Regions from separate parts of the Methylophaga sp. UBA2513 genome, predicted to be linked through region 3. Evidence: riboswitches for the same ligand, from Rfam matches in the RefSeq annotation. Region 3 holds a riboswitch; each other region holds the start of a gene.
The links. Region 3 has a riboswitch for cyclic di-GMP ahead of B3V56_RS02880 (hypothetical protein). Riboswitches for the same ligand answer to the same signal wherever they lie in the genome.
Positions count from the first base shown of each region.

Region 1: it holds a riboswitch for cyclic di-GMP, as region 3 does, so the genes downstream of both, B3V56_RS06025 (hypothetical protein) here and B3V56_RS02880 (hypothetical protein) in region 3, are expected to answer to the same signal.
Region 2: it holds a riboswitch for cyclic di-GMP, as region 3 does, so the genes downstream of both, B3V56_RS14665 (VPLPA-CTERM sorting domain-containing protein) here and B3V56_RS02880 (hypothetical protein) in region 3, are expected to answer to the same signal.
Region 4: it holds a riboswitch for cyclic di-GMP, as region 3 does, so the genes downstream of both, B3V56_RS12450 (hypothetical protein) here and B3V56_RS02880 (hypothetical protein) in region 3, are expected to answer to the same signal.

Region 1 covers NZ_DDNT01000010.1:36,570-38,773, forward strand. Annotated here, with positions in the region: gene B3V56_RS06020 (molybdopterin-containing oxidoreductase family protein) at 1-737, opposite strand, end outside; cyclic di-GMP riboswitch class I at 967-1,045, shown strand; gene B3V56_RS06025 (hypothetical protein) at 1,080-1,568, shown strand; gene B3V56_RS06030 (hypothetical protein) at 1,771-1,953, shown strand; gene B3V56_RS06035 (hypothetical protein) at 1,984-2,204, opposite strand, start outside.
Region 2 covers NZ_DDNT01000022.1:110,229-112,432, reverse strand. Annotated here, with positions in the region: gene B3V56_RS14670 (DNA alkylation repair protein) at 1-664, opposite strand, end outside; gene B3V56_RS14665 (VPLPA-CTERM sorting domain-containing protein) at 719-1,300, opposite strand; cyclic di-GMP riboswitch class I at 1,318-1,396, opposite strand; gene rlmD (23S rRNA (uracil(1939)-C(5))-methyltransferase RlmD) at 1,624-2,204, opposite strand, start outside.
Region 3 covers NZ_DDNT01000006.1:218,457-220,660, reverse strand. Annotated here, with positions in the region: tRNA gene B3V56_RS02885 (tRNA-Arg) at 1-15, opposite strand, end outside; gene B3V56_RS02880 (hypothetical protein) at 171-788, opposite strand; cyclic di-GMP riboswitch class I at 806-892, opposite strand; gene B3V56_RS02875 (hypothetical protein) at 1,224-1,718, opposite strand; cyclic di-GMP riboswitch class I at 1,732-1,814, opposite strand.
Region 4 covers NZ_DDNT01000020.1:154,577-156,780, forward strand. Annotated here, with positions in the region: gene B3V56_RS12445 (formate--tetrahydrofolate ligase) at 1-509, shown strand, start outside; gene B3V56_RS12450 (hypothetical protein) at 599-1,309, opposite strand; cyclic di-GMP riboswitch class I at 1,329-1,408, opposite strand; gene djlA (co-chaperone DjlA) at 1,462-2,204, opposite strand, start outside.

The DNA of each region.
Region 1 (2,204 bases), on a different contig from region 3:
TAGTCTTGATCCTGAAGTCCTTCTTCAATAATCACATGTATCATAGCCATGGCTAAAGCACCATCAGTGCCGGGTTTAGGCGCAATGTGCCAATCCGCTTCTTTCGCTGTTTTGGATTTATAGGGATCGATAACGACGACTTTGGCGCCCTGCTTCTGGGCATCTTTGACAATGTGCCAATGGTGGACATTGGTACTCACCGAATTACATCCCCAGAGGATGATGTATTTAGAATGGATAAAACTCTCAGGGTCGACCCCAGCTGTTGGCCCCACTGTCAGCAACCAGGCTGTACAAGAACCTTCGCCGCAAAAAGTCCGCTCACAAACGGTTGCGCCCATTTTGTTAAAAAAAGCATCGCCGCCATTTAAGCCATGCACCAGCCCCTGATTACCCAGATAGCTATAAGGCAAAATGGCATGAGGACCATACTCGTCGATAATCGCTTTCCAGCGGCTGGTGATCTCATCAAGTGCTTCATCCCAACTAATGCGTTCAAACTGCCCACTTCCCTTGGGCCCGGTTCGGCGCATGGGGTGAAGCAGACGATCCGGATGATAGTGACGCTTTTCATAATCTTTGAGTTTGACGCACAACCCACCTCGCGTCATTGGATGTTCTTTATTGCCTTTAACTGAGGTCAGTTGACCATTTTCAACCTCATACACCATGGAACAGGTATCAGGACAATCATGTGGACAGCCACCATGATGCGTCGTTTTTAATACGCTTGCCATTTTGCTCTCTCCTTCTCTGATGTGTTTTTATTTTTTTATTATTCATCTGACTATACACCAGTTGAGAACGGGAAATATGCCCGCCGTATCATCAAGTTAGGTCATCATTTGTATATTCATCTGTTTTCGATTCTGACATTTTCCTGTAACAGTGCTTATCTACACTATAGCTGGATGAACAATTCACCATTTAGCGGGGCCTTACTGTGTTGGATTTTTTTCATCAGTTGTTAATCAAAGCCAAACTCGTCGTGAGGCGGGGTCGGAAAGCCACAGGTCTTCCAAGTGAAGATGGCTGGGTTGCATTGCTTGTTTTTTCAATCTAAACATAAGGGAATTTTTATGAAAAAAGCGATGCTATTTGTCGTAGCTTTATTTTTCTCAATCAGTGTGAATGCTGCAACGTTGTCACTTAGTGCAGTCGATGCAGACGGTGCTAGTCAAAACGTTTATTTATCAGACAACGCTGTTGTGCTTGCTGGTGGTACTGTTTCAAATGCGGGTGATTGGAATTCAGCATTCACTCTTTCTACTGATGTAGATACACCTGTTGTCATAGGGTGGTCTTTCAACCCTGCTATCACAGCAGCAACATTAGTGTTTGGTGCTGTCGGTAGCACTGTCTCATATGCCATCACTGAAGACTTCAGTTTTACTGCTGTTTTAGTAACAGGTGTTGATTACGTATTAAGTATTGTTGATGCCACTTCAGGTGCTGTTCAGTATGACGTGTCTGTTTCAGCCGTCCCACTGCCAGCCGCTTTATTTTTATTTGCACCAGCATTATTAGGTTTCTTAAGCCTACGCAAAAAAAGTTTAGCCACTGCCTAAGGTATCTCATACAGTCGTTCAATTAGGGAGCTTCGGCTCCCTTTTTTTATGGTAAATGATGTTGATTAACTCATGCAGTATCACGGCAACATAATGAAAGCTATAGTTTTACAAGCTCGTGCCGATACATAATTATGTGAACTATTTATCGTTGGAAATGACGAAGGTCATGTAAGATGGCACAAAAAGTAGGAGGTAAGAAATGAGTATTTCAGCAACACAAGGCAGCCCAAAGATCAGTATTGATGACTATCTTATGGTGAAGAGTGCTCAAATGAGTAACAACAAAGCCAAACTCGATGGTGCCAATGCACTCAAACTTATCGATTCGGCACTACCCGCACCTACTGCCACTCAAGGTAATAACCTAAATGTAAAAGCCTGATTTTCTCAGGCTTTTTTTTTGCCTGTTATCTCAGAATGGCAACTCAATCTCAGAATAAAAATCTTTGTAAACCAGTTCTGCTCTTAATCGACTTCCCGTCATAAGCAAGGCTTCGGGTTGGCTTACCTCTTTCATCCACTGCTCTGCCTGTTCCTGTTTCACCAGGTTACACACATCCCCTATTGGCCAATGAAAATACACCTCATGTTGTTTCTTTAAGGCCAAAATGTCTTTATCTGTTGTCTCAGGTA
Region 2 (2,204 bases), on a different contig from region 3:
ATTGAGAACAGACATCAATAACCATTTGAGGATGATCTTTACTCATATCATTGATGTTATTAGCCACAGACCGTCTCACATATAGACTCGAATCACTTTTTAACTTCTCAAGAAGCGGCCATATAAGAGCGGGATCATGACGTAGTTCAGCGAGTTGCGGTGCCCAGGGTAAACGCGGGCGAATGCCTTCAGAAGCTAATCTTCGTACATGTTCATCATCATGTTCAGCCCATAACAGCATTTGCTGATAGGTTTCATCAAAGTGAGCCTTCAGAAAAAAACGAATAGCAAACTCAGCTGTAAATAATGAAGTGAGTTTTTCGAGTGCAGCAAAAGAAACGTTGCGATGCTCCAGACCATATAAAGCAACATAATCAATTAATGGCCAGGCTAGGTAATGTGCCCACCCAGAAAAATGTTCATCTCTAAGAGACTCAGCCGCCTCTAATAAGATATTTATTGCATCAACATAATCGTGAGGTAGATAAACATGCAAACTCTTCGCAAGATAATCTGCACGCGTCTTGAGCTCCAGCTCATCTAGTTTGAGAGATGCAGTCTCAATAAAATCCGTTACAGCAAAATCAGGCCACACTGAATGAATCAGAGAGCCGATTTCCTTCACTGCAGGAATATGAAGTTTATTTTTGAGTTGTTCAGCCATAAAAAAAAGCCGCGATGGAATCGCGGCTTTTATCATACGGTATTCTGTCTTAGCTTAGGCAGTTTTTTTACGTCTGCGCATTGCTGTCATACCCATCAAACCAGAACCTAGTAACCATACAGCAGCAGGAACAGGTACTTCGCTAACAGGTGGGCAATATTCGCCATTCACTGTTAACTCAGCCCAGAAAACGTCTTCGCTCCATTTTGAAAACCAAGCCTTGAATGAGATGCCAGCAAGGATTTCGTCAAATAAGTCTGAGCTTAGGCTGAACATTTCAACACCGCCATCCAGAGAACCTAAGTAGCTCAAACCAGTACCATACCAGTTATCAGTATAAGCATATAAATCATCCCACCAACCATTTGCATTTGTCGAAATTTTTAGTGTGGCAGATGTAATGTCTAAATCTGCAGGGTCAGTGATAGCATCGAAATCCATATAACCAAACTCATAATAGTTCGATACTGAGGCAGTAAATGTTTCTGAGTATGTTTCAGGGTTATCACATAAAGATGAATCGTCCCCACAACCACCATGATGGTGGTGGTGACCATGGAAAAATGTTGCTGAAGCAACACTTGAAAAACCTAGCAACATAGCAGCTACTAAAATAGCCGATTTGTAAAATTTCATAGAATTATCCTTGTTTACTATGCAGCCCGGCCATCTTTAAAAAAAGACCCGTGGCTTTCCGTCACATGGCTCACACCAAGGTTGGCTTATCTGTTTATTATGCAATCACTATCTGCAAGATAGATATTAGTGAGTTGTAATGTGCCAAACAATTGTACTTTGGTACTAAAAAGTAAAATAAATCAGCTTATTACGACTCTACTTGTCCGATAACTTCACTGTTAACGGATAAATAAGTCCGACTCAACTTATTCCGGACGATTGCATAATATGAGGATATCTATGTCGGAACAATTGTACTTTGGTACAGTTTTTAATCTTTTTTAACGTTTTTTTACAAATACAGCAATAGACTCGACATGGGTGGTATGTGGGAACATATCCATAATGCCTGCCGATTCCATAATGTAGCCATGCTGGTTCACCAGTTCGCCAGCATCACGTGCTAGCGTTGCAGGATTACATGAGACATATACCAATCGCTCAGCACCTAACGCAGCTAATTGATGCAACACTTCAAATGCCCCACTTCTGGGAGGATCCAGTAAAATCTTATTAAACCCTTTTTGTGCCCAAGGATAATCTTTCAATTCTGTTTGGGTGAGATCCGCTTGCTCAAACTCGGCATTAGATAAGGCATTAAGTGCGGCATTATTTTTTGCGTGTTGTACCAGTGCAGCATCACCTTCAACGCCAACGACCTCTGTCACCCGTTTAGCTAAAGGCAAAGTAAAGTTGCCGAGCCCGCAGAACAAATCAAGAATACGATCTCCATCCTGAACATCCAGCAGCGTCATGGCCCTTTGAATCATTTTTTCGTTAATACCCGCATTCACCTGCGTAAAGTCACTCGGGTCAAACTGTAAGTTCAACCCCGGCTCTGGTGCGTAACTAAGCTGAGCAG
Region 3 (2,204 bases):
CTGAGCTACGGGGACACTCGCCGGGCATTATAACAGTGATATGCGATAAGCTCGAAAACTGAATATTATTTGCTAATTAATCACCATCAAAATAGCAACTTAAGGATAAAGCTACGAACAAAAAAGCCGTCACAGTGTGACGGCTTTAATTTTTAAATGCTGTGAATGAGCTAAACAGCTAGCTTGGCTCTTCGACGCAAGCCCATAAACCCTAGTAGTGCAGGTGCAAACATAAAAGCGGCGGCAGGGATTGGAACTTCAGACACGCTATTATAAGACATGTCCATGTAACGAACACCATATGGGTCATTATTGTCTCTAAAAGTAAGTCCGGCAAAAGCACCCAAGCCGGAAATAGAGTATTTGTTATACCCTTCCAGCATGCTGATTAATACTGTGTTGATTAAACTGCCATTATTTGAAAACAAATCTACAGTAACGTTGTATCCTGCATTAGAGCTTCCCATCACCCAAGAAAAACTATCGGCATTAAAGTCAAACAAAATCGACAATGGGCCTTGGTTGTTAGAGGGTGAAAGAAGTGAATTGGCAGAATTATAAGAGGCTACACTTATTGTTCCACTTGGTGCTAGTGACAATGAACCTGTAGGGGAACCTGAAATGCCTGACCCAGATGCAGTCTGACCTGTAAAAGTTTGTGAAAAACTTGCCCCATCAGCATCAATTAGGCTTGCAGAGGTAGTCCCACTCAAATCAATGTCGACGGGAGCGGCAAAGATAGGTAAAGAAAAAAATGAGAATATTATTGTAGCGATCATCTTATTCATCGGTGAACTCCTTAAAGGTATGCAACCCAGCCCTGATACCTGTCCTTATAAGCACAGCTGTGGTTTTCCGTCCAAGGCTCACGCCAAGTTTGGCAAAATAAAAGAGAGTGATTTAATCACCTACTTATTTTCACACTAAATTTCTATTAAGAGCTATTGTACTTTGGTACTAATAATAAATTTTGATATTGATTATCAGAGCCAATAATGGATTCCCCGTCCTATCTTTCTCATTGTGGACAGATAAATATTCAATGCTCTATCCAGCTGAGCTACGGGGACACTCGTCGGGCATTATAACAGTGATATGCGATAAGCTCGAAAACTGAATATTATTTGCTAATTAATCACCATCAAATAGCAACTTAAGGATAAAGCTACGAACAAAAAAGCCGCCAGATTATGACGGCTTTAAACATTTTGAAATGCTCTTAATTAGATAGCTGATTTTGCTTTACGACGTAAGCCCATGAAACCTAGCAGTGCAGGTGCAAAAAGCAATAGAGCGAGTGGCAATGGCACGGGAGACACCTCGAAAGAAGTAAAACGATATTCACCCAGAATGTTAGTGTTGATGGATGATCCTCTATCATCCCAGGTTATGTACGCTAAATCTTCTGCTCCAACCCAACTTACGCCATTAGCCAGCCAGGTTTGCGTATTGATGACGATATCACCTGTGTCGAAAAGGTCTGATAAAGAAAAAGAGGCAGAGTCAGAGCTCCAATTAAAAACCGAAAACTCCCCGAAAGATAATAAACCGTCGTTGTTTAAATCTTCTCCCACAAAATGACCGGTAAACGTAAATTCCCCGCCATCATAAACGGGCCATCCGGCAACGAAATTAGCCTTAACCACCGTCGCGGCCCATGTCACTTGGGATACAGTCAATAAAGCCAGGCTGAATAGCATCCACACTATTTTTTTCATAAAAATCTCCATGTCATGCAGCCCAGCCCTGATACCAATAATGTACAGCTGTCGGTTTTCCGTCCCTGACTCACATCAGGTTTGGCGTTAATGTATTGAATAAAAATTCGATAAATGAAGTTAGCTTCTGGTCACTCAAAACAGATGTATATTCATAAAAATCTGTTATTTACAGATTACTGGACTGGAATTAATAAAGATATCGTCCAAAAGTATGATTTTGTTCAAAGGGATTACTGAGCGTAGTAAGCCAGTCAAAGTTAGTGCTATCTTGACTGTTGCTACTATGTGGGCACTGTTACGCGTGCTCTAGGAGTGAATTAGATAAACAGAAACGCTATTAAAATCGAATCCATCAAAGCATCGCAGATAGCGTCCTCAGACTCATCCAAAAAGTAGATGAAGATACAAGTTTATTAAGCAATGGGCTCATTGGCTCGGCATATCAATATTTGAGACTTTGCACATAACACAGAACTATCTCAG
Region 4 (2,204 bases), on a different contig from region 3:
CAGAAATAGAACTAATTACAACGGCTGTAAAAGAAATGGGAGCTGAAGCCATTCTTGCTCGTCATTGGGCACAAGGTGGGGCCGGTGCCGAAACACTGGCGGAACGTGTTGTCGAAATACTGGATAGCCCTGCTGAGCCTTGTCGTCTGTTATATCCTGATAGTTTACCGCTATGGGACAAAATTAATCAGGTTGCTAAACGTCTATATGGCAGTGGTGAAGTCGTTGCTGATAAAAAAGTGATGGATAAGATCGCTATGTTGAACGAGCAGCACGGGGATATTCCAGTTTGTATGGCAAAAACACCGTATTCTTTTAGCAGTGACCCGAGCTTACGTGGCACGGCTGAGAATCATACGCTGACAATTCGTGATGTTCGTCTGTCAAACGGTGCTGGTTTTCTGGTTGTACTTTGTGGGGATGTGATGACTATGCCTGGATTACCTAAGCACCCAGCTGCTGAACGTATTGATATTGATGATAATGGCTCAATAGTCGGGCTGTTTTGATATAAAAAAGCTCAAATATTAAGGGTGTTAAGCAAAAAAGCCGTAGAAGTTTATCACTACGGCTTTTTTCTTTTATGTGCTTAAATTTTTTAAGCCTGAGTATTCACCTTGCGGCGCAAACCAAGAAAACCTAACAACGCTGGAGCAAACATCCATAAGGCAGCAGGTACAGGCACTGCTGATGGCGTTTGGATATAACTAGCAAAGCCAGTTTCTTCAAAGTTAATTTCATGTGAAAGTGATGCATAAATGAATAATGCATTATCAAGCAGAATATCAGCAGAAGGTAATGTTGATATAGGGCCAGTGAAAAAGTCTTTATCAAACATCATCAGGCCAGACAGAGAAAAACTTTCTGTGAATTCAGACACCGGAAAAAGAGTGCTAGTTGTAAATAGAATCGCATCACCTGTGATATCAGGATTAAGACCTTTATTCACCATCGATGTAACGATATCTGTATTGAATGCATCAAGGTTTGCAATAGTATTATCTAATATACTGAGAGCAAACTGGCTGCCATCAAACAAAGTGGGGGCAGCTGTACCTGAGAGAACGTAATTTGATGATACGTATGTACTCACTGTGCCTGTGCTTGGAAGAGCATATGATGAGTAAAGGGTCGCTGATGCTAGGTCTGTATCGTAAGACCATGTAGCTGGTGCAGACTGGCCGAGCAATGAACTTAGGTCGCCATTAGCTGTTTGCCATGAACCATTAGTTGATAAGCTTGTTGCAGCTATAGCAGCGTTAGTTAAACCAGTAAATAAAGCCAGTGCGATAAAAACTATTTTTTTCATGTGTTCTTTCCTTAGATATTATTGCAGTACAGCCACCTTAGTATCATAAGGTCTGTAACTTTCCGTCCTTGGTTCACACCGAGTTTGGCTTTGGTTAAAGTGTTTCCAGAAAAAATAGTACCAAACAGATAATAATAAATAAAACGAAATTGTTAATTTTGTTCTCGATGTTTTTTTATTAAATCGTATGCTAACTGAATTTCTTTCGCTTGCTCTGTGGCAACGGCAATCATATCTTCTGGAACGCCTTGTCCCATGAGTTTATCCGGATGATATTGGCTCATCAGTTTTCGATAAGCACGTTTAATTTCTTGATTAGAACTCTTTTCAGTCACCCCAAGCGCTTTATAAGCATCGGCCAATTCATCAGAATAAGAGCGCTGCGGACCGGAAGAGTATTGCTGCTGATGACCTCTTGCGAAACTTGCCTGGCTCATCACCATATCCAGAATACGGTTAAACTCGGCCCGGTTATATCCTAACTGAGCAGAGACTTGTTCCAGAATATCTTTTTCTTGTGGATCAAGCTTACCATCGGCTAAGGCCATGACTATCAGGTAAACCAGTAAGACTTGTTTTAGATTAAACGTATTACCACAATGTTGTTTGAAATGATTCATTGTGTCTGTAATATCAAAGTCGGGTTCTGCGCCTCGCTTAAATTGGCGGATGGCTTCTTGTCGATGCTCACCCGACATCCCCATTTTTTTGATAAAGGCTTCCACGTGATCGATTTCAATCTGGCTGATTCGACCATCTGCCTTCGCTAGTTTCCCCATCAAAACAAACACAGTTTCAAGAAAAACTGTTTGACGGGTTTGACTTGTAAATGGATTAGCACCGCCCAGACCATACGCTCGTATACGGTCAGCAAAACCACCAAACAGTAAGCCAA